3 regions of the Streptomyces sp. Y7 genome follow, and region 1 is predicted to be linked to each of the others. Evidence: riboswitches for the same ligand, from Rfam matches in the RefSeq annotation. Region 1 holds a riboswitch; each other region holds the start of a gene.
The links. A riboswitch is a leader RNA that binds a small molecule or an ion and turns the genes downstream of it on or off. The one in region 1 is predicted to bind cobalamin.

Region 1 (9,546 bases):
CCGATCGGCGCGATCGTCCCGTGGGCGGTCTTCTTCGGCATCCTGATGCTGGTCCTGCTGTACTTCGTCGGCGCCGAACAGGGCGCCACCTCCGTCGTCTCCGGCGAGGACGTCCACGAGTGGGTGCACGACGCCCGCCACCTGCTCGGCTTCCCCTGCCACTGACCGGGGACCCGCAACCCTCATGAACTCCGCAACCGTGCGCAACCTGCTCGTGCGAGGCATGCTCGCCGGCCTCGCCGCGGGCGTCCTCGCGCTGATCGTGGCGTACGTCCTCGGCGAGCCGAGCGTCGACAAGGCGATCGGCTTCGAGGAGGCCCACGCCGCCGGGCACGAGCACGAGGTCGAACTCGTCTCCCGCAGCCTCCAGTCCACCGCCGGCCTCGCGACCGGTGTCCTGATCTACGGCGTCTCCTTCGGCGGCATCGCCGCCCTCGCCTACTGCTTCGCCCTCGGCCGCGTCGGCCGTTTCACCCCGCGGGCCACCGCGCTGCTGCTGTCCGGCTGCGCGCTGCTCGCCGTCTACGTCGTGCCGTTCCTGAAGTACCCGGCCAACCCGCCCGCCGTCGGCGACCACGACACCATCGGCAAGCGGACCACCCTGTACTTCCTGATGATGGTGCTCGGCGTCCTGCTCGCGGTGGCCGCCGCGATGCTGGGCAGGCGCCTCGCCCCGAGGCTGGGCACCTGGTACGCCACCGTCGCCGCGGTGGCCGCGTTCGCCCTGCTGATCGGTCTGGCGTACGCGTTCCTGCCGGCCGTCGACGAGGTCCCCGCGGACTTCCCGGCGACCGTCCTGTGGCGGTTCCGGCTGTCCGCGCTGGCCATGCAGGTCACCCTGTGGGCGGGCTTCGGACTCGTCTTCGGCGAGCTGGCCGAGCGGCTGCTGAACCCGAGGCCGGCCGCCGCGGCACCGGCCTCGGCGGTGACCACGCCCGGCTGACCGGTATGCGCTCACGCGCGAGGGCCCGCGGAACCATCCGGGGGCCCTTTCGCGTTCCCCGGGCACCGAGTCGACCGGACGGACAGCGCCCGGACGGACAGGGCCCGGACGGACAGGGCCCGGACGGACAGGGCCCGGACGGACAGGGCCCGGACGGACAGGGCCCGGACAGACAGGGCCCGGACAGACAGGGCCCGGACAGACAGGGCAGGGACAACGGCCGATCACCCGCCGGTCCTTCCGGCGGGGAGCGGAGGAGTCGAGTGGCCAGACATCCACAGCCGCGCCGTATCACTCTCGGCGGCCGCGAGGCGGTGGCGCTCACCGTGGAGGAGTACGAGCAACTGATCGCCAGCCGACGGCAGATAGGCGGCCAGAGCGCCCGCGTCCGGGTCCTCGGTCAGCAGGTCAGGCGAACCGAGCAGTTGCTGCGGGACCTGGAGACACTGGTCGCGCGGCCGCTCCCGGCCTGCCGCGAGCAGCAGGGCACGGCGTGCGCCGCAGAGGCGGGGACGCAGACCGACGCCGACCCGGGCTGTCTGCGCTGTGCGGTGGCGGCACTGCTGCGCCGCCACCGCGACACGGCGTCCTGACGCCGGGGAGGGGTCGCCACGTCGGTGTCCGGCATTGCTGCGCCGCCACCGCGGCACGGCGTCCTGATGCCGAGGAGCCGTCGCTAGTCGTCGGTGTCCGGCATTGCTGCGCCGCCACCGCGATACGGCGTCCTGATGCCGGGGAGCCGTCGCTAGTCGTCGCTGTCCGGCGCGGCGAGGGGCCGCCCCAGCCGCAGGTTCCAGCGTCCGCTCCGTCCGCTGAGCGCGGTCGCTGTCAGCGGGGCGACGTCGAGCCGCCAGAAGGCCGCCACGGGCATGCCGAGCGCGTGCACGACGGCCGCGCGGACCACCTCCGGCTCGACCACGGCGAGCGTGCGGCCGTCCAGGTCCCGGGCGTCCGCCAGCCATCGGGCGATCCGGTCGCAGAACTCCCGTACCGACTCGCCCCCGTGCGGCGCGCGGTCGGGGTCGGTGAGCCAGCGGCCCACGGACTCCGGCTCGGCGGCGCTCACCTCGTCGAGCGTGCGGCCCCGCCAGCCGCCCATGTCCGGCCCCGCCAGTTCCGGTACGACCGGGCCGTGCAGACCGAGCGCCTCGGCGGTCTCACGGCAGCGCAGGCCCGGCGAGGTGAGCACCCGGGCGGCCGGGCGCAGGGTTGCGGCGGCCGAGCGGGCCTGCGCGGTGCCGATGTCGTCGAGCGGGGTCCAGCCGTCGTCGAAGCGGGCCCGGCGCAGTGCCGCGTTCATCGCGGGTGAGATGAAGGTGACGCGACTGGTCACGGGGTTGCTCCTCGGGCCGGGGTCATGACGTGCTCCTCGCTGTCCGGGGGCCCTCACCGCGGCGGCGAGGGCCCCCCGGCCGGCCGGGTCAGGACGAGGACAGCTCGCCCCGTACCGTACGGGCCGCAGCCACCAGGTTCTCCAGCGAGGCCCGGGTCTCCGGCCAGCCGCGGGTCTTCAGACCGCAGTCGGGGTTGACCCACAGCCGCTCGGCGGGGATCGCCTTCAGCCCGGTGCGCAGCAGTGCGGCGGCCTCCCGGGCGCTGGGCACACGCGGCGAGTGGATGTCGTAGACACCCGGTCCGGCCTCGCGCGGATAGCCGTGCGCGGCGAGTTCGCGGGCGACCTGCATGTGCGAGCGGGCCGCCTCCAGGCTGATGACGTCCGCGTCGAGGTCGTCGATGGCCTGCACGATGTCGCCGAACTCGGCGTAGCACATGTGGGTGTGGATCTGGGTGTCCGGCCGGACCCCGCCGGTGGTGAGCCGGAACGCCTCCGTGGCCCAGGCGAGATACCCGTCGCGGTCGGCGGCGCGCAGCGGCAGGGTCTCGCGCAGGGCCGGTTCGTCGACCTGGATGACGGAAGTGCCGCCCGCCTCCAGGTCGTTCACCTCATCGCGCAGCGCGAGAGCGACCTGGCGGGCCGTCTCGCCGAGCGGCTGGTCGTCGCGGACGAAGGACCAGGCGAGCATGGTGACCGGCCCGGTGAGCATGCCCTTGACCGGGCGGGACGTCAGGGACTGGGCGTACGCCGTCCAGCGGACCGTCATCGGCTCGGGCCGGGAGATGTCGCCGGCCAGGATCGGTGGGCGGACGTAGCGGGTGCCGTAGGACTGCACCCAGCCGTGCTGTGTGGCGAGGTACCCGGTAAGCCGCTCGGCGAAGTACTGGACCATGTCGTTGCGTTCGGGCTCGCCGTGCACCAGGACGTCGATGCCGGTCTTCTCCTGGAAGGCGACGACCTCCTGGATCTCGGCCCTGACACGGTCCTCGTAGGCGGCCGTGCCGATCCGGCCGGCCCGCAGGTCGGCACGCGCGGTACGCAGCTCGCCGGTCTGCGGGAACGAACCGATCGTGGTCGTCGGCAGCAACGGCAGCCTGAGGTGGGCGCGTTGGGCCGCGGCTCGCTCGGCGTACGGCTGCGAGCGGCGGGCGTCCGCGGCGGTGACGGCCGCCGCACGGGACCGTACGGCCGCGTCGCGGGTGATCGGCGAGCCCGCTCGGGAGACCAGGTCCGCCCGGTTCGCGGCGAGTTCGGCGGTGATCGCGCCGGTGCCCTGGGCGAGGCCCTTGGCGAGGGTGACGACCTCGGCGGTCTTCTGCCGGGCGAAGGCCAGCCAGCGCCGGATCTGCGGCTCGATGTCGCGCTCGGCCGCCGCGTCCAGCGGCACGTGCAGCAGGGAGCAGGAGGCCGCGACGTCGACCCGGTCCGCGAGGCCCAGCAGGGTGCCGAGCGTGGCGAGCGACGCCGACAGGTCGTTGACCCAGACGTTGCGGCCGTTGACGACGCCGGCGACCAGCCGCTTGCCGGGCAGCCCGCCGGCCGCGGCCAGCGCCTGGAGGTTGCCGCCCGCGGCCTCGGTGAAGTCGAGCGCCAGCCCCTCGACCGGGGCCTTCGCCAGCACGGGCAGCGCCTCGCCGAGCCGGTCGAAGTACGAGGCGATCAGCAGCTTCGGCCGGTCGGTGAGCGTGCCGAGGTCACGGTAGGCGCGCCCGGCGGCGTTCAGCTCGGCCGGGGTGCGGTCCTGGACCAGCGCGGGCTCGTCCAGCTGGACCCACTCGGCGCCCGCCGCGCGCAGGTCGGCCAGGATCCGCGCGTACACCGGCAGCAGCCGGTCCAGCAGGGTGAGCGGCTCGAAGTCCGCGGCGACGCCGGGTGCCGGCTTGGCGAGCAGCAGGTAGGTGACCGGCCCGACCAGGACCGGCCGGGCGGTCAGGCCCAGCGTCAGGGCCTCCTTCAGTTCGGCGACCTGCTTGGCCGAGTCCGCCGCGAACACCGTGTCCGGGCCCAACTCGGGTACGAGGTAGTGGTAGTTGGTGTCGAACCACTTCGTCATCTCCAGCGGCGCGACGTCCTGCGTGCCGCGGGCCATGGCGAAGTAGCCGTCCAGGGCGTCGGCCTCGACGGCGACGCGATGCCGCTCGGGAATCGCGCCGAGCGCGACGGTGGTGTCCAGGACGTGGTCGTAGTACGAGAAGTCGCCGGTCGGCACCTCGTGGATGCCGGCGTCGGCGAGCCGGCGCCAGTTGGCGCGGCGCAGTTCCGCGGCGGTGGCACGGAGGGCGTCGGCGGTGACGCGGCCCTTCCAGTAGCCCTCGATCGCCTTCTTCAGTTCCCGGTCCGGGCCCTGACGGGGGTAGCCGTACACGGTGGCCCGTGCTGCCGCGGCTGCGGGCTTGGTGGTCACGGAGATCTCCTTCGCGAGATGAATCCCTGAGATCCCGGCGACGGGACGAGAGCGCGAAGGGGTGACGGACCGGACGGCAGCGGCCGTACGGCTACCGCTCGGTCATGTTCGCCGACCCGCCCTCGAGGTCACCGGGATGTCCGCGCACGAGTGGTTCGCGCGCGGGCAGTTGGCAGGTCTTCGGACTCGCGGGCACGTCCTCACCTCGTGAGGACTCCTACTGGCCGTCGCTTCCCAGGCCCGGTATGTCGGGCTCAGTGCTGATGACGGCGGTCGTTCCCGCTCACCGCTGCGGGGCAGTCCCGGATTCCCACCGGGTTCCCTCTTACGACGCATCCCGCCTGGCGGACGGGGCGAACCAGCTGCACCGGTCAGCCTACCCGGCCGTACGTGTGGAACCCCCGCCCGCTCCTGCGGCCCAGCAGCCCCGCCTCGACCATCCGCAGGAGCAGCGGGGGAGGGGCGTACAGGGGCTCCTTGAACTCGTCGTAGAGGGACTCGGCGATCGAGGCGACGGTGTCGAGGCCGATCAGGTCCGCGAGCCGGAGCGGGCCCATGGGGTGGGCGCAGCCGAGTTCCATGCCGGTGTCGATGTCGGCGGCGGTGGCGAAGCCGGACTCCGCCATCCGGATCGCCGACAACAGGTACGGGATCAGCAGGGCGTTGACGACGAAGCCGGCCCGGTCGCGGGAGCGGATCACGCTCTTGCCGAGCGCCCCCGCGGCGAACGACTCGACAGCGGTGATCGTCGCGGCCGAGGTGTGCAGCGAGGTCACGACCTCCACCAGCGGCAGGACCGGAACGGGGTTGAAGAAGTGCAGGCCCACGACCCGGTCCGCGCGGCCGGTGGCCATGCCGAGCCGCATGACGGGCAGCGAGGAGGTGTTGGTGGCCAGGACCGCCGCCGGGTCCTCGACGATCTTGTCGAGCGCGGCGAACACCTCCGTCTTGGCGTCGGGGTTCTCCACGACGGCCTCGATGACGAGCTGCCGGTCGGCCAGGTCCTCCAGGTTGCCGGTGCACACCAGACGGGCGAGCGCGTCGGCGGCGGCGGGCCGCGTCAGCTTCCCCCGCCGTACCGCACGGTCGAGGGATGCCGTCACCCGGTCCCGGGCGGCCCGCGCCGCGACCGCGTCCACCTCGCACAGCACCGTGTCGAGACCGGCCCGCGCGCACACCTCGGCGATCCCGGCGCCCATCTGCCCGCCGCCGACCACACCGACCCGTCGGACGTCCCCGCTCATGCCGCGGCCTCCGTCCGGCGCACCAGATGACGGGTGTAGGCGTCGGGAGTGAAGAACAGCGGCAACTCCCCTGCCATCGCGCTCCGTTCGAACAGCGCGCGGACCTCTTCGACCGGTGCCCACGGGTACTCGGCGCCCAGCGCCGCGAGTTCGTCGTCGAGCAGCCGCAGCACCGTCTCCCGGTCGATCACCCGGTGCCGCAGCCACTGCCAGATCTGCACCCGGGCGATCTCGGCGGTGGACGCGTCCTCCCACAGGCCGTCGACTTCGACGGCGCCCTGTCCGCGCAGCCAGGCGGCGAAGTAGCGCAACGCGACGGCGATGCCGGTGCGCACGCCCTCGTCGGTCGGCGGGCCGCTGATCCGGCGCACCGACAGCAGGTCCGCGGCGGTGACCTCGACGTCGTCGCGGGTACGGTCGATCTGGTGCGGGCGTGCGCCGAGGACGTCGTCGAAGACCTCGCGGCAGACCGGGACGAGGCCCGGGTGGGCCACCCACGACCCGTCGAAGCCGTCCTCCGCCTCCCGCTCCTTGTCCAGCCGGACCGTGGCCAGCGCGGCCTCGACGGCGGCCGGCTCCCCACCCGGCACCTGGGCGGACCTAGCGCCGATGGCGTGCGCGCCGCGACGGTGGCAGGTGCGCACGAGCAGTTCGGTGTACGCCCGCATGAACGGGGCGGTCATCGTCACCTTCGCGCGGTCCGGCAGCAGGAAGTCGGTGCGGTGGCCGAACGTCTTGATCAGGCTGAACAGATGGTCCCAGCGGCCCGCGTCGAGCCCGCACGAGTGCTCGCGCAGCTCATGGAGGATCTCCTCCATCTCGAACACGGCGGTGATCGTCTCGATCAGGACGGCGGCCCGGACCGTGCCGCGCGCCATGCCGAGCAGCTCCTGGGCGAGGACGAAGACGTCGTTCCACAGCCGGGCCTCGTACCTGTTCTCCAGCTTCGGCAGACAGAAGTACGGGCCGCCACCCGCGTCGATCCGGCGTTGCGCGCAGTGGAAGAAGTAGAGGCCGAAGTCGACGAGCGCGGCGGGGACGGGGCGGCCGTCACAGGTGAGGTGTTCCTCGTCCAGATGCCAGCCGCGGGGGCGGACCATGAGAGTGGGGTGCCGCTCGTCGACGTCGAGCAGGGTGAGCTGCCCGTCGATGATGTTGTCCCAGGTCGGGGAGGTGGCGTCCTCGAAGTCGGCCACCCACACCTGAGCACCGGAGTCGAGCGCGGCGGACGCCGTACGGCGATCGGGCGGTCCGGTGATCTCCACGCGCCGGTCGGCCAGCCCGGGGGCGGGCGGTGCGACACGCCAGGTGGGATCGGCGCGGACGGCGGAGGTGACCATGGGGAAGTCGAGCGGGGAGCCGGCGGCGAGCCGGAGGGCCTGTCGCCGGCGTTCTCTCATCAGGTCCTGACGGCGCTCACCGAACTCCGCGGCCAGCCGGCCGACGAAGTCCAGGGCGGCGGGGGTGAGGATCTCGTCGTGCCGGTGCCCGGGGGAGCCCAGCACACGGACGGGGTGGGTGACTGCGGTGACGGACATCGGGCTCTCCTCGTCGAGACCGTGCGGGGTATCGCCCTGCGAGGGGCGCGGGGCTGTGTCGACATGCGGGTTCCGCCACGTGTGCGGGACCAGCCCCCACGCACCCGCGCACGGCGAACCGGCTAGTGGAACTGCTCTTCCTCGGTGGACCCGGCCAGCGCGGTCGTCGAGGAGGCGGGATTCACGGCCGTCGACACGAGGTCGAAGTACCCCGTACCGACCTCCCGCTGATGCCGCACCGCCGTGAACCCCTGCGCCTGCGCGGCGAACTCCCGCTCCTGGAGGTCGACGTACGCCGTCATGCCGTGCTCGGCGTACCCCCGCGCGAGGTCGAACATCCCGTGGTTGAGCGAGTGGAAACCGGCCAGCGTGATGAACTGGAACCGGTATCCCATCGCCCCCAGCTCACGCTGGAACTTGGCGATCCGGTCGTCGTCCAGCGCCGCCTTCCAGTTGAAGGACGGCGAGCAGTTGTAGGCGAGCATCCGATCCGGGTACCGCGCGTGGATGGCCTCCGCGAACTCCCGCGCCTGCGCGAGGTCCGGCGTACCGGTCTCCACCCAGATCAGGTCGGCGTACGGGGCGTAGGCGAGCCCGCGGGCGATGACCGGTGCCATTCCGTTCCGTACCCGGTAGAAGCCCTCCGCCGTGCGCTCGCCGGTCACGAACTCGGCGTCGCGCTCGTCGACGTCGCTGGTGAGCAGGTTCGCGGCGAGGGCGTCCGTACGGGCGATGACGACCGTCGGCACATCGGCGATGTCGGCGGCGAGCCGCGCCGCGTTGAGGGTGCGGATGTGCTGGGAGGTCGGCACCAGGACCTTGCCGCCGAGGTGGCCGCACTTCTTCTCCGAGGCGAGCTGGTCCTCGTAGTGGATCCCGGCCGCGCCGGCCGCGATCATCGCCCTGGTCAGCTCGAAGGCGTTCAGCGGGCCGCCGAACCCGGCCTCGGCGTCGGCGACGATCGGCGCGAGCCAGTCCGTGGTGTCACCGGCGTCCTCGGAGGCGGCGATCTGGTCGGCGCGCAGGAGGGCGTTGTTGATCCGACGGACCACCTGGGGAACGGAGTTGGCCGGGTACAGGCTCTGGTCGGGGTAGGTGTGCCCGGCCTGGTTGGCGTCCGCGGCGACCTGCCAGCCCGACAGGTAGATGGCCTGGAGGCCGGCCTTGACCTGCTGCACGGCCTGGCCGCCGGTGAGCGCGCCGAGCGCGTGGACGTAGTCCCGCTCGTGCAGTTGGCGCCACAGCCGCTCGGCACCGCGCCGGGCCAGGGTGTGCTCCTCGCGGACGCTGCCGGAGAGCCGGACGACGTCCTCGGCGCCGTAGGTGCGCTCGATGTCCCGCCAGCGCGGGTCGGTGGCCCAGCGCCGTGCGAGTTCCTCGGCCGCCTGCGTCCTCGCCTCTGCCATGACTGTCACCGTCTCCTCGGTCTGTTGTGTCTGCCAAGCCCGTGCCGTTCACGGCAGGGCGTGGCACCGCGTGTCGTAGGGGGGATGCGGCCCGCCGTCGCCCTCGCGGGCGAAGCTGAGCAATGCTGCCTGCGCAGGGTGCCGCCACCGCCGGGATCGCCGACGTCAGGGCGTGAGTCGTCTCCCGGTTCCGGGCGGTTCCTGCCGGGTCCGGCGGGCCGTACGAAGACTCTGGCACTGGCACTGAGTGCCATCAATGGTGGACGTCTGCCAAGTTCTGCGAATCTTCCGACCGTCGTTCGCGAAGTTTGCGAAGGGTGCGCACAGTCCGCGTTCGCGTACGCTGACCGGGTTCCGTACCGGACCTGGAGGTGCGCGGGTGAGCAAGACGTACGCGGGTACGCGGCTGCGGCGGCTGCGTGAGGAGCGCCGGATGAGCCAGGCGGAACTCGCCCGCGTCCTGGGCATCTCCGCGAGCTATCTGAACCAGATGGAGCACGACTCCCGCCCGCTCACCGTGCCCGTCCTGCTCCGGCTCACCGAGACGTTCGGCGTCGACCCGGGCTTCTTCTCCGAGCGCGACACCGCCCGGCTCGTCGCCGACCTGCGCGAGGCGCTCACCGGCGAGATCGCCGCCGCCCGCGTCTCCCCGACCGACCTCGCCGAACTCGCCTC
Region 2 (10,351 bases), on a different contig from region 1:
CCCGTACCGGCAGCGCCTTGTCGTTGTCGACGCCGAACGCGCACTTCAGCCACCAGTACGGGGAGTGCAGCGCGTGGGCGTGGTGGGTGCCGTACGGCTTCAGCCCGGCTTCCCGGATCCTCGCGAGCAGTTCGTCCGCCTTGTAGATGCGGATGTGGCCGCCCTCGACCTCGTGGTACTCGTCGGACAGCGCCCAGCACACCTTCTCGGGGCCGTAGCGCGGGACGGTGATGGCGATCCGGCCGCCGGGCTTGAGCACTCGCACCATCTCGGCGAGGACGCCCTTGTCGTCCGGGATGTGCTCCATGACCTCGGAGATGATCACGACGTCGAAGGACTCGTCGGGGAAGGGCAGCGCGAGCGCGTCGCCCTCCATCGCCGTGGCGGTGGCGCCCTCGGGGGCCTCGCCCGCCTCCTTCATCGCCGCGAACCACTTCGCGACCTCGCGGATCTCCTCGCCGTTCTGGTCCAGCGCCACGACCTGGGCGCCGCGCCGGTAGCACTCGAACGCGTGCCGGCCGGCACCGCAGCCGAGGTCCAGGACGCGGTCGCCCGGGGCGAGCGGGAACCGGGAGAAGTCGACGGTCAGCACGTGGCCCTGCCTTCGGGGTTGGATGCGGCGAGTTGCTCGGTGGCGAATGTGGGGGATGCCGTGGCGCGGTCCGGTGTCGTCTCCGCGAGGGGCGTGGGTGTCCCCCCGCCGGAGCGGATCCGGGACTGCGGGAGCGCGATGGCCTCGCGGTACCGGGCCACCGTCCCCTCGGCCGCCCGCGCCCAGGTGAAGTGCCGCAGCACCCGCTCACGTCCGGCGGAGCCGAGCCGCGCCCGCAGCTCCGCGTCGCCCAGCAGCCGGCTCAGGCCGGCGGCCAGCGCCCCCGCGTCCCCCGGCGGCACGGCCAGGCAGGTCTCGCCGTCGCGCCCGGCGACCTCGGGGATCGCGCCGCCGGTCGTGGCGACGAGCGGTGTCCCGGTGGCCATGGCCTCGGCGGCCGGCAGGGAGAAGCCCTCGTACAGCGACGGCACGCACGCGACCTCGGCCGAGCGGACCAGGTCGACGAGCTCGGCGTCGGAGATGCCCTTGACGAACTCGACGACGCCTTCGAGGCCGTAGCGCTCGACGGCCTGCGCGACCGGACCCTCGGTGGGCCGCTTGCCGACGACGACGAGATGGGCGTCGGGGTTCTCGGTGCGGACCTTGGCGAGCGCCTCGACGAGGAAGACCAGGCCCTTCAGCGGGACGTCCGCGCTGGAGGTCGTGACGATGCGGCCGGGGACCCGCCGTACCGACGGATCCGGCGAGAAAAGGTCGGTGTCCGCGCCGATGTGCACCACGTGGACGCGGTCCTGCGCCACGCCGAGATGGTCGACGATCTCCTGACGCGAGGTGCCGGAGACGGTGAGGACGGACGGCAGGCGGCGCGCCACGCGCTTCTGCATCCGGGTGAAGGCGTACCAGCGCCGCACCGACATCCGCCGCCGCCAGCCGTCGGCCGCGTCCAGCTCCAACTGGCGGTCCACGGTGATGGGGTGGTGGATGGTGGTGACGAGGGGCGCGCCCACGTCGCCCAACAGGCCGTAGCCCAGGGTCTGGTTGTCGTGGACGACGTCGAAGTCGCCGCGCCGGGCGCGCAGCAGGCGGCGGGCGCGCAGCGAGAAGGTCACCGGTTCGGGGAAGCCGCCGGTCCACATCGTCGCCACTTCCAGCGCGTCGATCCAGTCGCGGTACTCGTCGCGTCCGGGCGTGCGGAAGGGGTCGGGCTGGCGGTAGAGGTCGAGGCTGGGGAGCTCGGTGAGGGTCAGCCGGCCCGCGTACTCCGCGCCCTCGTCGAGGACGGGGTAGGGCTGGGAGCCGATGACCTCGACCCGGTGGCCGAGGCGGGCCAGCTCGCGGGAGAGGTGGCGTACGTAGACGCCCTGGCCGCCGCAGAACGGGTTCCCTTTATAGGTGAGAAGCGCGATGTCGAGCGGTCGCTCGCCGTCGGCGGCAGGGTCCTGTGGGGACCCGGCCTCCCTGGCCTCAGCGGTCACTCTGGGCCCCCTTCTCCCTGCACGGTCCCGCGAGATTACGCCGGGACGCTAATCTAGAACAAGTTTCAGACTTGATCGTTCAAGAGGCTCTGAATCTACCGGCAGGTAGCGCCGCTGTGAGCGATGGATCAGGTGATTCACGCCACGACCGACGCGCTGGCATGCTCTGTCCGGTCACTCACCCTCACCGACTGTCACGGAACGGGATCCATGCCTGCGGAAGCCAGTAGCGCGAGCCCCTCCTCCCCGCCTCTCACCGAGCGGCAGGAGGCCCGTCGCCGACGCATCCTGCACGCCAGCGCGCAGCTCGCCAGCCGGGGCGGCTTCGACGCCGTCCAGATGCGGGAGGTCGCGGAGTCCTCACAGGTGGCGCTCGGCACGCTGTACCGCTACTTCCCGTCCAAGGTCCATCTGCTGGTCGCCACGATGCAGGACCAGTTGGAGCACATGCACGGCACGCTGCGGAAGAAGCCGCCGCAGGGAGCGACGGCGGCCGAGCGGGTCGCGGAGACCCTGATGCGGGCCTTCCGTGCCCTGCAGCGCGAGCCGCATCTGGCCGACGCGATGGTCCGCGCGCTGACCTTCGCCGACCGCAGCGTCTCCCCCGAGGTCGACCAGGTCTCCCGCCAGACCACGGTGATCATCCTGGACGCGATGGGCCTGGAGAACCCGACGCCCGAGCAGCTGTCCGCCGTCCGGGTCATCGAGCACACCTGGCACTCGGCCCTGATCACCTGGCTGTCCGGCCGCGCGTCGATCGCCCAGGTGAAGATCGACATCGAGACGGTGTGCCGGCTGATCGACCTGACGAACCCGGAGGGGCGCGCCTAGGGTCCGCGGGCGGATCGGCGCCAGGGGAGCTCGCACCCGGGCACGAGAAGGACCCACGAGACGGGTTCCCTTCGCCGGCATGGTCCGGATCAGGTGCTGGGGGTCGCCTTCCGGTCGTACGCCGCGTACGGCCTTCCGGCCTCTCAGCCCGACCGTCGACGTCGGCACCGGCGGAAACCCTGTGTCTCTCGCCAGAGTCGGCTACTCCGGTCGGACTCCCTCACTCGCCTCGCAGGCCGACTTCCAGAATAGAACGAATGCCCGGAAATGAACCCGTCCCGAGGAAGATTTCTGGCGCTATTCCTCGGGCGGGAACACCGGCTCCCCGCTCCCGAGCAGCGTGATCACGATCGCCTCGACGGGGCAGCTCTCCGCCGCCGCCAGGATCTGCTCGTTCGCGTCGGTCTCCGGGTCGGCCGGATGGGACTGCCGGCCGGTGTCGAGGCGGAAGCCGTCGGGGGCGTGGTGGACGCACTGGGCCGAGCCGATGCACACCGACCGGTCGACCTCGACGTGCCAGCGGTCACCCATCCCCTACGCCTCCCAGCCCGCGGGGAGGTGGATCATCTTGTGCTCCAGATACTCGCCGAAGCCCTCGGGCCCGAACTCCCGCCCCAGACCGGAGTTCTTGTAGCCGCCGAACGGGCCCAGCATGTCGAGGCTGAAGGTGTTCACCGAGTACGTCCCGGTGCGGACCTGCCGCGCGATCTCGATGCCGTGCCCGGTGTCGCCGGTCCAGACGCTGCCGCTGAGGCCGTAGTCGGAGTCGTTGGCGATCTTCACGGCTTCGGACTCGTCGCCGTACGGGAGAAGACAGATCACCGGCCCGAAGATCTCCTCGCGGGCGATCCGCATGGAGTTGTCGACGTCCCCGAACAGCGTCGGCTCGACGTACCAGCCCTTGTCCCTGCCCGCCGGGCGCCCGCCCCCCGTCAGGATCTTCGCGCCCTCCTCCTGCCCGATGCGGATGTAGTCGAGGTTGCGGCGCTGCTGCCGCTGGGCGACCAGCGGTCCCACCTGGGTCGCCGGGTCGAGCGGGTCGCCGACCACCAGTGCGCCGGCCGCCGCGGCGAAGGCCTCGGCGAACTCGTCGTAGCGGGAGCGCGGGAGCAGGATGCGGGTCTGGGCCACGCAGGCCTGGCCGTTGTTCATCCAGGCCGCGGGGACGACCCCGGCGACGGTCGCCTCGACGTCCGCGTCCGGCAGGACCACGGCCGCCGACTTGCCGCCCAACTCCAGGGTGACGCGGGTGAGATTGCGGGCGGCGACCTCCATGACGCGCTTGCCGGCGGCCACGGAGCCGGTGAAGGAGACCTTGTCGACCGACGGATGCCCGACGAGGTACTCGCTGACCTCACGGTCCGCCGGCAGGATCGAGAGCACGCCCTCCGGCAGCCCGGCGTCCTTCGCGATCTCGGCGAGGAGATAGGCGTCGAGCGGCGACTCGGGCGACGGCTTGAGGACGACCGTGCAGCCGGTGAGCAGTGCGGGCGCGAGCTTGGCGGCGGCGACGAACTGCGGGACGTTCCAGGGGACCACGGCGGCGACGACCCCGACCGGCTCACGCCGTACGAGGATCCTGCCGAGGACGCCGTCGCGGGTCTCCTCGTAGGTGAAGTTCCGCGCGACCGTGATCGCCGCGTCCCACACCATCATCGCGCCGAGGGCCTGGGCGAGGACGCTCCAGGAGTAGGGGGAGCCGTTCTCGGAGGAGATCACGCGGGCGATCTCCTCGTGCCGCACCGCGATCCCGTCCTTGATACGGGTGACGACCTCGATCCGCTCGTCGAGGCTCATGCGCGGCCAGGGCCCCTCGTCGAACGCCTTGCGCGCCACGGCGACGGCCCGGTCGACGTCGGCCGGCGAGGCGTGCGGGACGCGTCCGATGACCTCTTCGGTGTGCGGCGAGACGACCTCGATGACGTCCTTGCCGAGGGGGTCGGTCAACTCCCCGCCGATGAACAGCTGTCCGTGTTCCACGAGCTCGGTCATGGCCGACTGCCTCCCCGGAGCGTGACTCTGACGATCCATCAGATCTACCGCACTGATACCAGTTCCGTCCGAAGTAGTCCACGGAGCACACGTAGATGACTCGGGCTCCCATCGGAACCTGTTCTAGTTATAGTGATCCGGTCGGCCGGAACGTGTCGCGGCGATTGGGGAACCCATGACGCAGATGTACGACCACGGCGGCGGTGTCCGATCCATCGAGGTCCCCATCCCCGACAACCCTCTCGGCCACACCCTGGTGTACGTCGTCGACACCGACCGGGGCCCGGTGCTCGTCGACACCGGCTGGGACGACCCGACGTCCTGGGACACGCTCGCCGAGGGCCTCGCGGCGTGCGGCACGGCGCCCGGTGAGATCCACGGCGTGGTGATCACCCATCACCATCCCGACCACCACGGCCTGTCGGGCAGGGTGCGCGAGGCGTCGGGGGCCTGGATCGCGATGCACGCGGCGGACGCGGCGATCGTACGGCGCACCCGCACGACCCGCCCCGACCGCTGGTTCACCTACATGGCCGCCAAACTCACGGCGGCCGGCGCCCCCGAGGCCCACGTCGCGCCCCTGCGCACGGCGCGCCGCCCCGGCACCCTGCCCGGCTTCACCCCGGCCGACCCCGACCGCGAGATCGTCCCCGGCGAACTCCTCGACCTCCCCGGCCGCCGCCTGCGCGCGATCTGGACACCGGGCCACACGCCCGGCCATGTCTGCCTGCACCTGGAGGAGGACCACCCGACGCGCCTCCCGGGCCACGGCCGCCTGTTCTCCGGCGACCACCTGCTCCCCGGCATCACCCCGCACATCGGCCTGTACGAGGACCCCGACGACAGTGGGGGTGCCCCCGCGCGAGCGTATGCGGGCGTGGGGGAGGTCACGGACCCGCTGGGCGACTACCTGGCCTCCCTGGAACGCGTCGCCGCCCTCGCCCCCGCCGAGGTCCTCCCGGCCCACCAGCACACCTTCACCGACGCGCCGGCCCGCGTCCGCCAGCTGCTGACCCACCACGAGGACCGCCTCACCGACCTCCTCACCCTCCTCGCCACCCCCCTCACCCCCTGGCAACTCGCCGAACGCATGGAGTGGAACCGCCCCTGGTCCCAGATCCCGTACGGCTCCAGAAACATCGCGATAGCGGAGGCGGAGGCCCATCTGAGGCGGCTGGTGAAGCTGGGGAGAGCGGAGGCGGTGGCGGGCAGTGGGCCGGTGGCTTATGTGGCGGTGTGAAGCCGACCAGGGCGGCCACGCCCGCAACAGGGGTTCAGGGCACCATGAACGCCATGAACCGCGCTGAGCCTCCGCCCCCGCCGCCCCCCTTGGACCGTCTCCTCGCCGAGCGCGCCTGCGAGCGCGTAGTCATCGAGTTCGTGCACCGCCTCGACCTCGGCGAACCGGCCTCCGTCGCCGAGTTGTTCACCGAGGACGGTGTCTGGGCATGGCCGGCCGGCGACCGGTCGGTCAAGGGGCGGGAGGCTCTTCGTGAGTACTTCGGCTCCCGTCCCGCCGACCGGCTCTCGCGCCGCGTGATGGCCAACATCCTGGTGACGGTCACGTCCGCGGACACCGCGCAGGCGACCTCGTACTTCACGACGTACCGCGTCGACGGCTACACGGGCGGCATCGTCCCGCCCGGCCCTCCGGTCCAGGTCGGCCACTACCAGGACGCCTTCCACCGCACGTCGGACGGCACCTGGCTGCTCACCGCCAGGACCCTCCATCTGCCCTTCGGCGGACCGACCCCGAGGACCGGCGCCTAGTCACGCATGAAGGCGCGGATCAACGCTTCGGCGTCGCCGAGGAGTTCGACCTCGCTCTGCGACATCGTCGGGTTGGCGGCCCGTCGTCGCAGCGCCTCCGTGATGCCGTCGTGTGTGAGGTGGGACGGGTCGGCGAGGAGGGCCGTAAGGATGGCGCGGGCGGGCTCGGCGATGGGTTCGTCGCCGACCGCGACCTGGGCGAGGATCACGGCGGAGGTGCCCCAGTCGAGACCGGCGTCGCCCTCCTCGGTGTTGTTCCAGTCGATGACGTAGGGGCCGTCGGGGGTGAGGATGACGTTGTCGGGGTGGAGGTCCAGGTGCAGGACACAGGCCCCGGGCCGGCGCGCGGGGACTCCGTGCAGCTGCCGCAGCAGCCGGGCCAGGGTGCCGCCCGCCTCGTCCGCGTTCATGGCCCCGGCACTCAGCGCCTCCAGCATCGTCGGCCCGGGCAGCCGCTGCATCACGAGGTCGGTCCTCGAGGAGTCGGCGAGGCGGACGCGGGGCGCCGGGAAGCCGTGGGCGAGGACATGCGCCATCACCGCCCCCTCGGCGAGCGCGTCCCCCCACCCCTCCCGGTCGCGGCGCAGTACCCACGCCCCGTCGATCTCGTACACGTCGGCGGTCCGCCCCGTCCCGAGCAGCCGTCCCACCGGTCCCCGCATCGCCTCTGCCCCCTCCGTCACGGGCCGAAGGTACCGGTCGCACGGGCGGCCCCGAGGGGCCGGGTTACGGGCGGGTAGAGTGTCGCCGTCGTCATCACCCCCGTACATGGGAAAGCCGGTGCAAATCCGGCGCTGACCCGCAACCGTGAACCGGTCGTCGTCGAAGGCCGGTGAGCCGGATCGCCGTGTACGGGAAGTGACCGGCTCACGTGCCCCGGCAGTCGGCCGGAGTGCGGCACCGTCGAGGTATACGGAGCCGAGCCGCCGGGGTCTCCCCTGTGCTGCCCGGTTCCTCTGAGGGAAGGGCACCCGCCGATCATGTACGTCCGCCGCAGCGCCGCGGTCCTGGCCGCCGCCGTCGTGATCGGCGCCGCCGCGCCGGCCATAGCCGCCGACTCCTCCGCGTCGCCCTCCCCCTCCGCCTCGCCGAAGCCGCAGTACCCCGCCGAGCTGTACGGCACCACCGACCCCACCTACGACGGCGTCTGGCGGCAGTCCCTCGCGCTGCTCGCCCAGGACACCGCCGGGGTGAAGCCGGCCAAGGGGGCCGTGGAGTGGCTGGTGGGGCAGCAGTGCGCCAACGGGGCCTTCGCGCCCTACCGTGCCGACGCCGCCACCGCGGACTGCGAGGCCAAAACCCCCGTCGACACCAACAACACCGCTGCCGCGGTCCAGGCGCTGGCCGCCCTCGGTGGACACGACGCCGCCACCGCCAAGGCCGTGACCTGGCTGAAGTCCGTCCAGAACAAGGACGGCGGCTGGGGATACATGCCGGGCGGGGCCAGCGACACCAACTCCACGTCCGTGGTGATCGGTGCGCTCGTCGCCGCCGGTGAGAAGCCGGCGGACGTCCGCAAGGACGGTAAGACGGCCTACGACGCGCTCAACAAGCTCGCCCTGCCCTGCAAGGACGACGACGGCGGCGCCTTCGCCTTCCAGCCCGACAAGAAGGGCAAGCTGCTCGCCAACGCCGACGCCACCGCGGCCGGCGTCCTCGGCTCGCTCGGCAAGGGCCTCGTCGTGAGCCCCGGCAAGGACGCGCCGGCCACTCGATGCGTCAGCGAGGGCCTCCCCGCCTCGCAGCAGGCCGCCGTCAACGGCGCCGCCCACCTCACCGACGCCCTCGCCAAAAACGGCCACCTCACGTCCACCCTCCCCGGCGCCGAGGACCAGCCCGACTACGGCAACACCGCCGACGCGGTCGTCGCGCTGGCCGCCCTCTCCGGTGCCGACGCCGCCGCGAAGCCGCTGCGCTGGCTGGAGCAGAACTCCGCGAAGTGGGCGGAGCAGAGCGGCCCCGCCGCCTACGCCCAGCTCATCCTCGCCGCCCACGCCACCGGCACCGACCCCCGCGACTTCGGCGGCGCCGACCTGGTCGAGCAGCTCAACGCCACGGGTCCCGCACCGCAGGCCGCGACCAAGGCCACGGACGAGGCCGAGAAGAAGGACGCGAAGAAGGACGACAGTCCCTTCGGTGTCTGGTGGTACGTCGGCATCTTCCTCGTCGTCGGCATCGGCATCGGCTTCCTGCTGAGCGGGCGCAAGAAGGGCCCGCAGGCGTGATCCGTCGCGTGCTCGCCCCGCTCCTGGCCGCGCTGGTCCTGCTGACCGGCGCGGCTCAGGGCGCCCACGCGGCCGGCTATCGCTACTGGTCGTTCTGGGAGCGCCAGGGCGGCACCTGGATCTACGCCACCCAGGGCCCCTCCCTCGCCCGTCCGTCCGACGGCGACGTCCAGGGTTTCCGGTTCGCGGTGAGCGAGGACTCCAAGGACGCGACACAGCCCAGGGGCGCGGCCGAGTTCGCGGTGATCTGCGCCAGGACGCCCGCCGAGGACGGCAGCAAGCGGGTCGCCCTGGTCATCGACTTCGGTACGGCGGCCGACGCCCCCTCGGGCGAGACGCCCCCCGCCCGCCGTACGGCCTGTGCCCGGGTCGCGCCCGACGCGACGACCGCGGACGCCCTGGCGGCCGTCGCCAAACCCCTGCGCTACGACACCAACGCACTGCTGTGCGCGATCACCGGGTATCCGCGGAAGGGCTGCGGGGACCAGGTGGCGGGCGACGGCGGGAAGACCGGTGAGCCGGCGCCGACCGGGCGGACGGCCACCGCCGCCGAGGACGACTCGGACGGCGGGCTCTCGCTGGGCCCGGTCGCGGGCATCGCCGTGGTGGTGGTGCTGGGGGCGGCGGCGGTCTGGCAGGCACGGCGGCGCAGGGATGCCTGAGCGCTCCTTCGGCCAGGGCGATGCGCGGCTGAGCCTCGGGGCCGGGACGGGCCGTCGGCCGTCCGCGGCCCCGCCGTCGCGGGCCGCCCGGTTCCCCGCGACGGCGCCCCGTCGCGGCGCCGCCACCCCTTCCCTCCACCCGGGCGCCTGGTGGCTGTGGGCCCTCGCCCTCGGCACCGCCGCCACCCGCACCACCAACCCCCTTCTCCTCGCCCTCCTCATCGCGACCTCCGCCTACGTCGTCGCGACCTGCCGCCCCAACGCCCCCTGGGCCCGTTCCTACGCCGTCTTCTTCAAGCTCGCCCTGGCCGTCCTGCTGATCCGGCTGGTCTTCGCCGTGGTCCTCGGCTCCCCGCTCCCCGGCACGCACGTGATCGTCGAGCTCCCCGAGGTCCCCCTCCCCGACTGGGCCCAGGGGATCCGGCTGGGCGGCAAGGTCACCGTCGAGACCGTCCTCATCGCCTTCTACGACGGCCTGCGCCTGGCGACCCTCCTCATCTGCGTCGGCGCGGCGAACTCCCTCGCCAACCCCGCCCGCCTCCTCAAGTCCCTGCCCGGCGCCCTCTACGAGATCGGTGTGGCGGTGGTCGTGGCCCTCACCTACGCCCCCCACCTCATCGCCGACGTCCAGCGTCTGCGCGCCGCACGCCGGCTGCGCGGCCGGCCCGACCGCGGTGTCCGGGGCCTCCTTCAGGTCGCGCTCCCGGTCCTGGAGGGCGCGTTGGAACGGTCGGTCGCGCTCGCCGCCGCGATGGACGCGCGCGGCTACGGCCGTACCGCCGACGTCCCGCCCCGCGTGCGCCGTACGACCAATGCGCTCACCCTCGGCGGCCTGCTGGGGAT
Region 3 (10,351 bases), on a different contig from region 1:
CCGCTGCCGGAGGACGGCGCGGCGATGACCAGCCGAGGGACGGAAGGCATCACCACTCGATGCCTCTCTGGCCCTTCTGGCCCGCGTCCATCGGGTGCTTGACCTTCGACATGTCGGTCACCAGATCGGCGAACCCGACCAGCTTCTCCGGCGCGTTCCGCCCGGTGATCACGACATGCTGGGTCCCCGGCCGGTCGCGCAGCACGTCGACGACCTCGTCGGTGTCGATCCAGCCCCAGTGCATCGGGTACGCGAACTCGTCCAGCACGTACAGCTTGTACGTCTCGGCGGCCAGGTCCCGCTTGACCTGCTCCCAGCCCTCCCGGGCCTTCTCCTCGTTGGTCGAGTTGTCACCCTGGATGTCCCGCTGGACCCAGGACCAGCCCTCGCCCATCTTGTGCCAGTCGACGGTGCCGCCCTCGCCGGAGGCGCCGAGCACCCGCAGGGCGTTCTCCTCGCCGACCTTCCACTTCGCGGACTTGACGAACTGGAACACCCCGATGGGCCACCCCTGGTTCCAGGCGCGCAGGGCGAGCCCGAACGCCGCGGTCGACTTGCCCTTCCCGATGCCGGTGTGCACGACCACCAGCGGCCGATTACGCCGCTGACGCGTCGTCAGACCGTCCTCCGGCACCACACTCGGCTGCCCCTGCGGCATTACGCGGCCCTCCTCTTCGTCCCACCCTGAACATCCCTGACCAGCCCGGCGATCGAGTCCGCCCGCAACTCGTCCAGCGTCACCGCCGTACCGCCCAGCTCACCCGCGAGCTGCCCCGCGAGCCCCAGCCGCACCGGCCCCGACTCGCAGTCCACGACGACGGAGGCGACCTGGTCGGCCGCGAACAGCCGGGCCGCGCGCCCCGCGAGCGCCACCGGCTCCGGGCCGCCCGTGGCCCGGCCGTCGGTCACCAGGACCACCAGCGCCCGCCGCGCCGGGTCCCGCAGCCGCTCGACCCGCAGCACCTCGTGCGCCCTCAGCAGCCCCGCCGCGAGCGGCGTACGCCCGCCGGTCGGGAGCGACTCCAGCCGGGCCGCGGCCGCGTCCACGGACGAGGTCGGCGGCAGCGCCACATCGGCGGCCGACCCCCGGAACGTCACCAGGCCCACCTTGTCCCGCCGCTGATACGCGTCCAGCAGCAGCGACAGCACGGCGCCCTTCACCGCGCCCATCCGCTGCCGCGCGGCCATCGACCCGGAGGCGTCCACCACGAACAGCACGAGATTCCCCTCGCGCCCCTCGCGCACGGCCTGCCGCAGATCGTCCCGGCGCACCACGAGGCCGCGCCCCGACCGTCCCCGGGCCCGCTGATGCGGCGCCGCCGCCTGCACGGTGGCCGCCAGGTGCAGCTTCGTCAGCGTCCCCCGGGGCCGTCGGGCCCCCGTGGTCCGCCCGTGCTCGGTCCGCGCCCGCGAACGCCGCCCGGCGGCACCGCCCTCACCGACACCCGGCACGCTCAGCGCCTTCGTACGAAAGGGTTCGGAGGCCCGTGCGGGAGTCTGCTCCCCGGCCCCCGAGCCCTGCGGCTCGCCGTCCTCACCGGCCTCGGGACGCGCGGCCGTGTCACCGCCCCGGGGTCCGTCGTCGGACGGCGGCGGCTGCCCGCCACCCCCACCGGGCCCGTCGGGGTCGGGATCCTCGTCGCCCCCACCGTCACCGGAGAACTCCTCCAGCGTCTCGTCGAGCTTGTCCTCGTCGAGTCCCGGCGCGTCGAAGGGGTTGCGGCGCCTGCGGTGCGGCAGCGCCAGCAGCGCCGCCTGCCGGACGTCCTCGGCGAGCACATCGGTCCGCCCGGCCCACGCGGCCAGCGCGGTGGCCGTACGCGCCATCACGATGTCGGCCCGCATGCCGTCCACCTCGAACGCGGCACAGGTCGCCGCGATCTGCCGCAGCGCCCCGTCCCCCAGCCGCACCGACGGCAGCAACTCCCGTGCGGCGACGATGCGTCGACGTACGGCACGCTCCTCATCGGCCCACCGGGCCGCGAAGGCACCCGGGTCGTCGTCGTACGCGAGACGCCGCCGCACGACCTCCACCCGCTGGTCGGGCTCGCGCGAGGCGGCGACCTCGACGGTCAGCCCGAACCGGTCGAGCAACTGCGGCCGCAGCTCGCCCTCCTCGGGGTTCATGGTCCCGACGAGGAGGAAACGCGCGGCGTGCCGGACCGAGACGCCCTCGCGTTCGACGTACGACGCGCCCATCGCCGCCGCGTCGAGCAGCAGGTCGACCAGGTGGTCGTGGAGGAGGTTGACCTCGTCGACGTACAGGATGCCGCGGTGGGCGTCGGCGAGGAGGCCCGGTTCGAACGCCTTGACGCCCTCGGCGAGCGCGCGCTCGATGTCCAGGGCGCCGACGAGCCGGTCCTCGGAGGCGCCGACGGGCAGTTCGACCATGCGGGCGGGCCGTCGCGTGCCCGCGCCCGCCTCGTCGTGCGGCCCGTCCGGGCACGCCGGGTCGGGGGCGCCCGGGTCGCAGGAGAAGCGGCAGCCGGGGACGACGGGGACCTCGGGCATCAGCGCCGACAGTGCGCGTACGGCCGTCGACTTGGCGGTGCCCTTCTCGCCGCGCACCAGCACACCGCCGACCGCCGGCGACACGGCGTTCAGCAGCAGCGCGAGCCGCAGGTCGTCCTGGCCGACAACGGCCGTAAAGGGGAAGGGGGTGGTCACTTCTCGTCGCCCTCCAAGTCGCCTTCCAGCTCCAGGTACGTGGCGCGCAGCCGCTCCAGCGTGTCGGCGTCCGGCTCGGCCCACAGCCCGCGGTCCGCGGCCTCCAGGAGCCGCTCGGTGATGCCGCGCAGCGCCCACGGGTTGGACTTCTTCATGAAGTCACGGTTCTCGGCGTCGAAGACGTACTCCGCGCTGAGCTTCTCGTACATCCAGTCGTCGACCACGCCCGCGGTGGCGTCGTAGCCGAACAGGTAGTCCACGGTCGCCGCCATCTCGAAGGCGCCCTTGTAGCCGTGCCGCCGCATGGCCGCCATCCAGCGCGGGTTGACCACGCGGGCCCGGAAGACACGGTGGGTCTCCTCGCCGAGCGTCCGCGTCTTCACCTGGTCGGGAGTGGCGCTGTCGCCCACGTACGCCTCGGGGTTGGCGCCCGTCAGGTGCCGCACCATGGCGACCATGCCGCCGTGGTACTGGAAGTAGTCGTCGGCGTCCACGAGGTCGTGCTCGCGGGTGTCGACGTTCTTCGCGGCGACGTTGATCCGCTTGAACGCGGTCTCCATGTCGCCGCGCGCCGCCCGCCCGTCGAGCCCGCGCCCGTAGGCGTAGCCGCCCCAGACGGCGTACACCTCGGCCAGGTCGGCGTCCGAGCGCCAGTTGCGGGCGTCGATCAGCGGCAGCAGACCGGCCCCGTACGCGCCCGGCTTGGAGCCGAAGATACGGGCCGTGGCCCTGCGCCGGTCGCCGTGCTCGGCGGTGTCCTCGTCGGCGTGCGCCTTCACGAAGTTGCGGTCGGCGGGCTCGTCCAGCTCGGCGACCTTGCGGACGGCGTCGTCGATCAGACCGACGACGTGCGGGAACGCGTCCCGGAAGAAGCCGGAGATACGGACGGTGACGTCGATGCGCGGCCGCCCGAGCTCCTCCAGACCGATGATCTCGAACCCGGTCACGCGGCGCGAGGCGTCGTCCCACACCGGACGGCAGCCCAGCAGCGCCAGGATCTCGGCGATGTCGTCGCCCTGGGTGCGCATGGCCGAGGTGCCCCACACCGTCAGGCCGACGGACTTCGGGTACTCGCCCGTGTCCTGCAGGTAGCGCTGCACCAGCGAGTCGGCGAGCGACTGCCCGACCTCCCAGCTCAGCCTGGACGGAATGGCCTTGGGGTCGACGGAGTAGAAGTTCCGGCCCGTCGGCAGCACATTGACCAGACCGCGCGTCGGCGAACCGGACGGACCCGCCGGGACGTAACCGCCGTCGAGCGCCTTGAGGATGTGGCCGATCTCGTCGGTGGTCCGGGCGAGCCGCGGAACGACCTCGTTGCAGGCGAACTCCAGCACGGCCACGGCCTCGGGGAGTTCGGTGCCGAGGACGTCACGCACCAGGACGGGGGCCTCGGACACCGTCCAGCCGTTGGATTCCATCCCCTCCGCGACCCGCCGGCACAGCTGCTCCAGCAGGTCGATCGCGTCGGCGGCCGTACGGGAGGGGCCCTCGACCAGGTCGCTCAGCTCGACCGGAACCTTCACCGGAGCACCCGGCTCGGCGAGCAGCTCCTTCTCCACCAGGCCGAAGTGCTCGGCCAGCGAAGCCCGCAGCCCCGGCAGGGCGTTCGCCTGCCCGCCCCACACCTGCGAGGCACGCAGCACCGCGAGGACCAGGTTCACGCGCGGCTCGCCGACCGGGCCGCCGCCCAGGATGTGCAGGCCGTCACGGATCTGCACGTCCTTGATCTCGCACAGATAGCCGTCGATGTGCATGACGAACTCGTCGAAGTCGTCGTCGCCCGGCTGCTCGTCGACATGCAGGTCGTGGTGGAGCTCGGCCGCCTTGACCAGCGTCCAGATCTGGGCCCGCACGGCAGGCGCCTTCGTCGGGTCCAGGTCCGAGACGAGCGCGTACTCGTCGAGCAGCTGCTCCAGCTTGGCCAGGTCGCCGTAGGTGTCCGCGCGGGCCATCGGCGGCACGAGGTGGTCGACGACGGTGGCGTGACCGCGGCGCTTGGCCTGGGTGCCCTCGCCGGGGTCGTTGACGATGAACGGGTAGATCAGCGGCAGGTCCCCGAGGACCGCGTCCGGGGCGCAGCCGCCGCTCAGCCCGAGGCCCTTGCCCGGCAGCCACTCCATCGTGCCGTGCTTGCCCATGTGCACGACCGCGTCGGCGCCGAACGAGTTCTCCAGCCACCGGTACGCCGCCATGTAGTGGTGCGACGGCGGCATGTCCGGGTCGTGGTAGATCGCGATGGGGTTCTCGCCGAAGCCGCGCGGCGGCTGGATCATCACGACGACGTTCCCGAACTGCAGGGACGCCAGCACGATGTCGTCCCCGTCGACGTACAGCGAGCCCGGCGGCTCGCCCCACGCCTCGGTCATCGCGTCCTTGAGTTCCGGGTCGAGCTTGTCGAACCACGACCGGTAGTCGGCGAGCGGTACCCGCGCGGGCGCCGACGCCAGCTGGTCCTCGGTCAGCCACTCGACGTCGTGTCCGCCCGCCTCGATGAGCCGGTGGATCAACTCGTCGCCGTTGTCCGGGTACTCGGTCACCCCGTACCCGGCCTGCTTGAGCGCGTCCAGGACCCGCACCGCGGAGGCGGGCGTGTCCAGGCCGACCGCGTTGCCGACGCGCGAGTGCTTGGTCGGGTAGGCGGTGAAGACGAGCGCGAGCTTCTTGTCGGCGTTCGGCTTGTGCCGCAACCGGGCGTGCCGTACGGCGATCCCGGCGACCCGTCCGGCCCGCTCGGGGTCGGCCACGTACACGGGCACGTCGTCCGGGCCCTGCTCCTTGAAGGAGAACGGGACGGTGATCAGCCGGCCGTCGAACTCCGGGATCGCGACCTGCATCGCCGCGTCCATCGGGGAGAGCGCGGCGTCGGACTCCTCCCAGGCGCTCTTCGACGACGTCAGGCACAGCCCCTGCAGCACGGGGACGTTCAGCTCGGCCAGCCTGCCGATGTCCCATGCCTCCTCGTCACCGCCCGCCGACGCCTGCGAGGCATGCGTGCCCCCGGCCGCGAGGACGGTGGCGACGAGGGCGTCGGCCTTCCCGAGGAGCTCGTACAGCTCGGGATCCGCGCCGCGCAGCGAACCGCAGTACACCGGCAGCGCGTTGGCGCCCCGAGCCTCGATCGCGTCGCACAGGGTGTCCACGAACGCGGTGTTGCCGCTCAGTTCATGGGCCCGGTAGAAGAGCACGCCCACGGTCGGACGGCCCTCCTGGAACGGACGGTCGCCATGGACGCCGTACTCCGGCATCTTCTGCGGCTCGTCGAACCCCTCGCCCGTCAGCAGCACGGTGTCGGACAGGAACCGGGCGAGCTCGGTGAGGTTGGCGGGGCCGCCCTCGACGAGGTACTTCAGCGCCTCGGCGACCACACCGGCCGGGACGGACGACTCGGCCATCAGCTCCGCGTCCGGCACGGCCTCGCCGCCCAGCAGCACGGTCGGCACACCGGACGCCTTCAGCTTCGCGAGCCCGTCCTCCCAGGCCCGCTTGCCGCCCAGCAGCCGCACGACGGCGAGGTCCGCGCCGTCGAGCAGCGCGGGCAGCTCGGTCTCGACGTCCACGCGGGTCGGGTTGCCGATCCGGTAGTCGGCACCGGAGGCGGCCCTGGCCGCCAGCAGATCCGTGTCGGCGGTCGACAACAACAACACTGTGCTCATGCGGGCGCTCCCGGTGGAATGAAAGGCAGTCCTTGCGGCGCGCCGGACTCGATGAGCCGCCACAGCGCGTCCGTGTCCGCGTGCTGTTCGATCAGATCGCCGAGCCGGTCGAGCTGCTCCTCGCGCAGCGCGGCGAACGAGGTGTCCGGCGCCGGCACGAACCGGCGGCCCGCGGCGGCCGCCACCTCGCGCAGGAACGCCCGTCGGAAACCGTCCGACTCCAGCGAGCCGTGCCAGTGCGTGCCCCAGGTCTGACCGACCCGGCAGCCGTCCAGGAAGGGTTCGCCCCCGGTCACCTCGGCGACCCCGTGATGGATCTCGTACCCCTCGACCCGCTCCCCGAGGGCCTCGCCGACCGGCCGGGTGAGGGTCTTCTCCCGGGCGAACCGCACCCGGACGGGCAGGACGCCGAGCCCCTCGACCCGGCCGCGCCGGCTCTCGACGTCGTCCTCGATGTGCTCGCCGAGGACCTGGAAGCCACCGCAGACGCCGAGGATCGGCCGCCCTTCGGCGGCCCTGCGGACGAGGGCGTCCGCGAGCCCCCGCTCCCGCAGCCACTCCAGTGCCCGGACCGTCCCCCGGGTCCCGGGGACGATGACGAGATCCGCGTCGGCCAGCTCCTCCGGGCGGTCCACGAACCGCACGACGACGCCCGGTTCGGCGGCCAGCGCGTCGACGTCCGTGAAGTTGGACATCAGCGGCACGGCACACACCGCGACCCGCAGCACGTCCTCGCCGACGGGGGAGGAGACCTGGGACTCCCGGACGGCTCCGCGCAGCGACACCCGCAGCCCGTCCTCCTCGTCGATGCCGAGCCCGTGCCGGAAGGGCAGGACGCCGTAGGTGTGCCGCCCGGTGAGGTCGTGCAGCATGTCGAGGCCCGGTTCGAGGAGCGAGACGTCGCCGCGGAACTTGTTGACGAGGAACCCGGCGATCAGCTCCTGGTCCTGACGGGACAGCAGGGCGACGGTCCCGAAGAAGGAGGCGAAGACGCCGCCGCGGTCGATGTCGCCGACGACGAGCACCGGGAGCCCGGCATTGCGGGCGATGCCCATGTTGACGATGTCGGTCCGCCGCAGATTGATCTCGGCCGGAGAGCCGGCCCCCTCACAGATCACCGCGTCATACGTGCCCCGCAACTCGGCGAGGCACTCCAGCACCGTCCCCAGCAACTGCTGCTGCCGTCCGCCGTGGTACCCGCGCGCACTCAGCTCGCCCACCGGCCTGCCCAGCAGCACGACCTGGCTGCTCTGCTCGCCGCCCGGCTTGAGCAGCACGGGGTTCATCAGCGCGGTCGGCTCGACGCGGCACGCCTGGGCCTGCATGGCCTGAGCGCGCCCGATCTCGGCGCCCTCGCGCGTCACGAACGAGTTCAGGGACATGTTCTGCGCCTTGAACGGCGCGACCTTCACCCCCTGCCGCACCAGCCACCGGCAGATCCCGGCGGTGACGACGCTCTTGCCGGCGTCGGAGGTGGTGCCGGCGACAAGAAGGCCACCGCCCGTCATGAGGTACGCCCCTTCGTGATACGGCGCGCGGCGACACACACGCCGAGCGCCAGCCAACCGACGCGCCTGGACAGCCGTACGGCGCGTTCGACGTCGTGGGTGCCCACGGCCCGTCCGTTCCCGTTGAGCACGGGACGGTGCTCGACCCGGCCGCCGTAGGAGAGGGTCCCGCCGAGCCGTACCCCGAGGGCTCCCGCGAACGACGCCTCCACAGGACCGGCGTTGGGGCTCGGGTGCGCGTCGGCGTCGGCACGCCAGGCCCGCACCGCCCCGCGGGGATCGCCGCCGGCGACGGTGGCGAGTACGGCCGTCAGGCGCGCCCCGGGCCAGCCGGCGAGGTCGTCGAGCCGGGCCGAAGCCCAGCCGTAGCGCCGGTACTTGGGTGATTTGTGCCCGACCATCGCGTCGAGCGTGTTCACGGCCCGGAAGCCGAGCAGTCCGGGGACACCGCCGACGGCACCCCACACCAGGGCCCCCACGACCGCGTCGGAGGTGTTCTCGGCGACGGACTCGACGACCGCCCGCGCGATCCCGTCCGCGTCCAGCGCCTGCGGATCCCGCCCGCACAGGTGCGGTAGCCGCGCCCGCGCCGCCTCGACGTCCCCTGCCTCCAGGGCACGTCCGATGGCCCGGGCCTCCCGGGCGAGCGAGGTGCCTCCGACGACGGCCCAGGTGGCGGCGCCGGTCAGCGCGAGCGAGGCGGCCGGGGAGGTACGGACGGCGCGGGCGGCGAGGGCACCCAGCGCCACGGCGCCACCGGCGCACACGACGGTGTGCACCGCGCCGCGTGCGCGGTCGTCGCGCCACAACACCCGTTCCACGGCGGCCGCGGCCCGTCCGAACGCGGCGACCGGATGCCCCCGGCGGGGGTCGCCGAGCAGCAGATCACCGAGGAGCCCGGCGGCGGCGCCGTACGCGAAGACGCGATCGGCTCGCATCGGGGTCAGCCGACCGTGAGGTCAGACGTGGGTCTGGTACTGCGTGTCGATCGGCAGGCGAGCATCGCGTTGTGTCCTCACTCAGGGTGTCCGCGCCCTGGTTCGACGAGACCGACGGCGAGAGTTCCTGGCTCCCGGGGATTGCTACCCCGGTGACAGTGGCGGGACCGCGCCGGATTCTCACCGGCTTCCTCTTCTGCCGTCGTACTTGGCCCCGGCAGTCCACCACGGGGTTCCGAGAGGCGTCAACTTGCCGTTGACCTGCGACGGGAGAGTGTGCGAAGGCCCACACGACGGCGAGGTGCGGGACGGTCGTCCGTCCCGCACCTCGGGTGTTTCGCGTGTGGTGGGTCAGGCCACGAAGGGCCTGTGGGTCAGGCCACGAAGGGCCTGTGGGTCAGGCCACGAAGGGCCTGTGGGTCAGGCCACGAAGGGCCTGTGGGTCAGGCCACGATCAGAGAGATCCCGTAGGCCACGGCGGCCGCGCAGGCCGCGAAGCAGGCGTAGGCGCCGGTGACCGCGAGCGCGGCCGAGTCGCCCTGGGCCACGGCCCGTTCGCGGCGCGACAGACCCGCGACGCCGAGGGTGAACAGGCCCACCAGGGCCACGGTGACCACGAGACTGACGCCGAAGACGGAGCCGAGAGCCGCCCAGTCGATCTTCATGCTTCTACTTTCCTGTTAGCCGGGTTGCGGGGCGGGTCAGACGGTGGCCTGCGAGGGCGCGGGCTCGGAGGACGGGGCCGGGATCGTGGCCGTGAGGTCCTCGGCCGGCGTGCCCGCCGGGGGCGGGGTCACGGCGGCCATGGCGGTGGTGACCACGCCGGGCGCCTCGTCGGTCGCGTTGACGTTCGTGTGGTCGACGACCTCGCGGCGGGAGATCTTCCAGATCGCGGCGCTGGAGCCGACCAGGAAGACGGCGACCACGGCCGTGCCCCAGGTGCCGAAGCCCGTCACGTACTCGGCGAGCGCGCCGACCAGGGCGGCGGCCGGCAGGGTCAGGCCCCAGGCGACGAACATGCGGGTGGCCGTCGACCAGCGGACGACGCCGCCCTTGCGGCCGAGGCCGGCACCCATCACCGAGCCGGAGACGGAGTGCGTGGTGGAGAGGGAGAAGCCGAGGTGGGAGGAGGCCAGGATGACGGTGGCCGCGCTGGTCTGGGCGGCGAAGCCCTGCTGCGGCTGAAGGTCGGTCAGGCCCTTGCCCATGGTGCGGATGATGCGCCAGCCGCCGAGGTAGGTGCCGAGCGCGATGGCCAGGCCCGCGGAGAGGATGACCCACATGGGCGGGTCGGAGTCGGGGGCGACGGCACCGCCGGCGACCAGGGCGAGGGTGATGATGCCCATGGTCTTCTGCGCGTCGTTGGTGCCGTGGGCGAGGGAGACCAGGCCGGCGGAGGCGATCTGGCCGGTGCGGTAGCCCTTGGCGGCGGCCTTGCCGTCGGCCTTCTTGCCGAGGGTGTAGGTCAGGCGGGTGGCCAGCAGCGCGGCGATGCCCGCGACCAGCGGGGCGGCGATCGCCGGGATCAGCACCTTGGTGACGAGCGCGTCGCCGTGGACGGCGCCGACGCCGGCGGAGGCGATGG

Region 2: another riboswitch for cobalamin. It lies ahead of ACGFW6_RS43730 (prenyltransferase/squalene oxidase repeat-containing protein); the one in region 1 lies ahead of metE (5-methyltetrahydropteroyltriglutamate--homocysteine S-methyltransferase).
Region 3: another riboswitch for cobalamin. It lies ahead of ACGFW6_RS33535 (cobalamin biosynthesis protein); the one in region 1 lies ahead of metE (5-methyltetrahydropteroyltriglutamate--homocysteine S-methyltransferase).

Annotation. Positions count from the first base shown of each region.
Region 1 covers NZ_JBIDDQ010000030.1:41,837-51,382, forward strand. Annotated here, with positions in the region: gene ACGFW6_RS39190 (CbtB-domain containing protein) at 1-165, shown strand, start outside; gene ACGFW6_RS39195 (CbtA family protein) at 185-943, shown strand; gene ACGFW6_RS39200 (hypothetical protein) at 1,207-1,536, shown strand; gene ACGFW6_RS39205 (histidine phosphatase family protein) at 1,689-2,276, opposite strand; gene metE (5-methyltetrahydropteroyltriglutamate--homocysteine S-methyltransferase) at 2,365-4,683, opposite strand; cobalamin riboswitch at 4,837-5,061, opposite strand; gene ACGFW6_RS39215 (3-hydroxybutyryl-CoA dehydrogenase) at 5,055-5,927, opposite strand; gene ACGFW6_RS39220 (malate synthase A) at 5,924-7,465, opposite strand; gene aceA (isocitrate lyase) at 7,588-8,871, opposite strand; gene ACGFW6_RS39230 (short-chain fatty acyl-CoA regulator family protein) at 9,251-9,546, shown strand, end outside.
Region 2 covers NZ_JBIDDQ010000043.1:27,229-37,579, reverse strand. Annotated here, with positions in the region: gene ACGFW6_RS43770 (class I SAM-dependent methyltransferase) at 1-592, opposite strand, end outside; gene ACGFW6_RS43765 (glycosyltransferase family 4 protein) at 586-2,028, opposite strand; gene ACGFW6_RS43760 (TetR family transcriptional regulator) at 2,239-2,859, shown strand; gene ACGFW6_RS43755 (ferredoxin) at 3,157-3,390, opposite strand; gene ACGFW6_RS43750 (aldehyde dehydrogenase) at 3,394-4,851, opposite strand; gene ACGFW6_RS43745 (MBL fold metallo-hydrolase) at 5,027-6,091, shown strand; gene ACGFW6_RS43740 (nuclear transport factor 2 family protein) at 6,145-6,621, shown strand; gene ACGFW6_RS43735 (phosphotransferase) at 6,618-7,283, opposite strand; cobalamin riboswitch at 7,355-7,486, shown strand; gene ACGFW6_RS43730 (prenyltransferase/squalene oxidase repeat-containing protein) at 7,602-8,846, shown strand; gene ACGFW6_RS43725 (SCO2322 family protein) at 8,843-9,508, shown strand; gene ACGFW6_RS43720 (energy-coupling factor transporter transmembrane component T) at 9,501-10,351, shown strand, end outside.
Region 3 covers NZ_JBIDDQ010000020.1:2,216-12,566, reverse strand. Annotated here, with positions in the region: gene ACGFW6_RS33560 (cobyrinate a,c-diamide synthase) at 1-50, opposite strand, end outside; gene cobO (cob(I)yrinic acid a,c-diamide adenosyltransferase) at 50-658, opposite strand; gene ACGFW6_RS33550 (putative cobaltochelatase) at 658-2,667, opposite strand; gene cobN (cobaltochelatase subunit CobN) at 2,664-6,320, opposite strand; gene ACGFW6_RS33540 (cobyric acid synthase) at 6,317-7,828, opposite strand; gene ACGFW6_RS33535 (cobalamin biosynthesis protein) at 7,825-8,766, opposite strand; cobalamin riboswitch at 8,867-9,009, opposite strand; gene ACGFW6_RS33530 (hypothetical protein) at 9,210-9,431, opposite strand; gene ACGFW6_RS33525 (anion permease) at 9,468-10,351, opposite strand, start outside.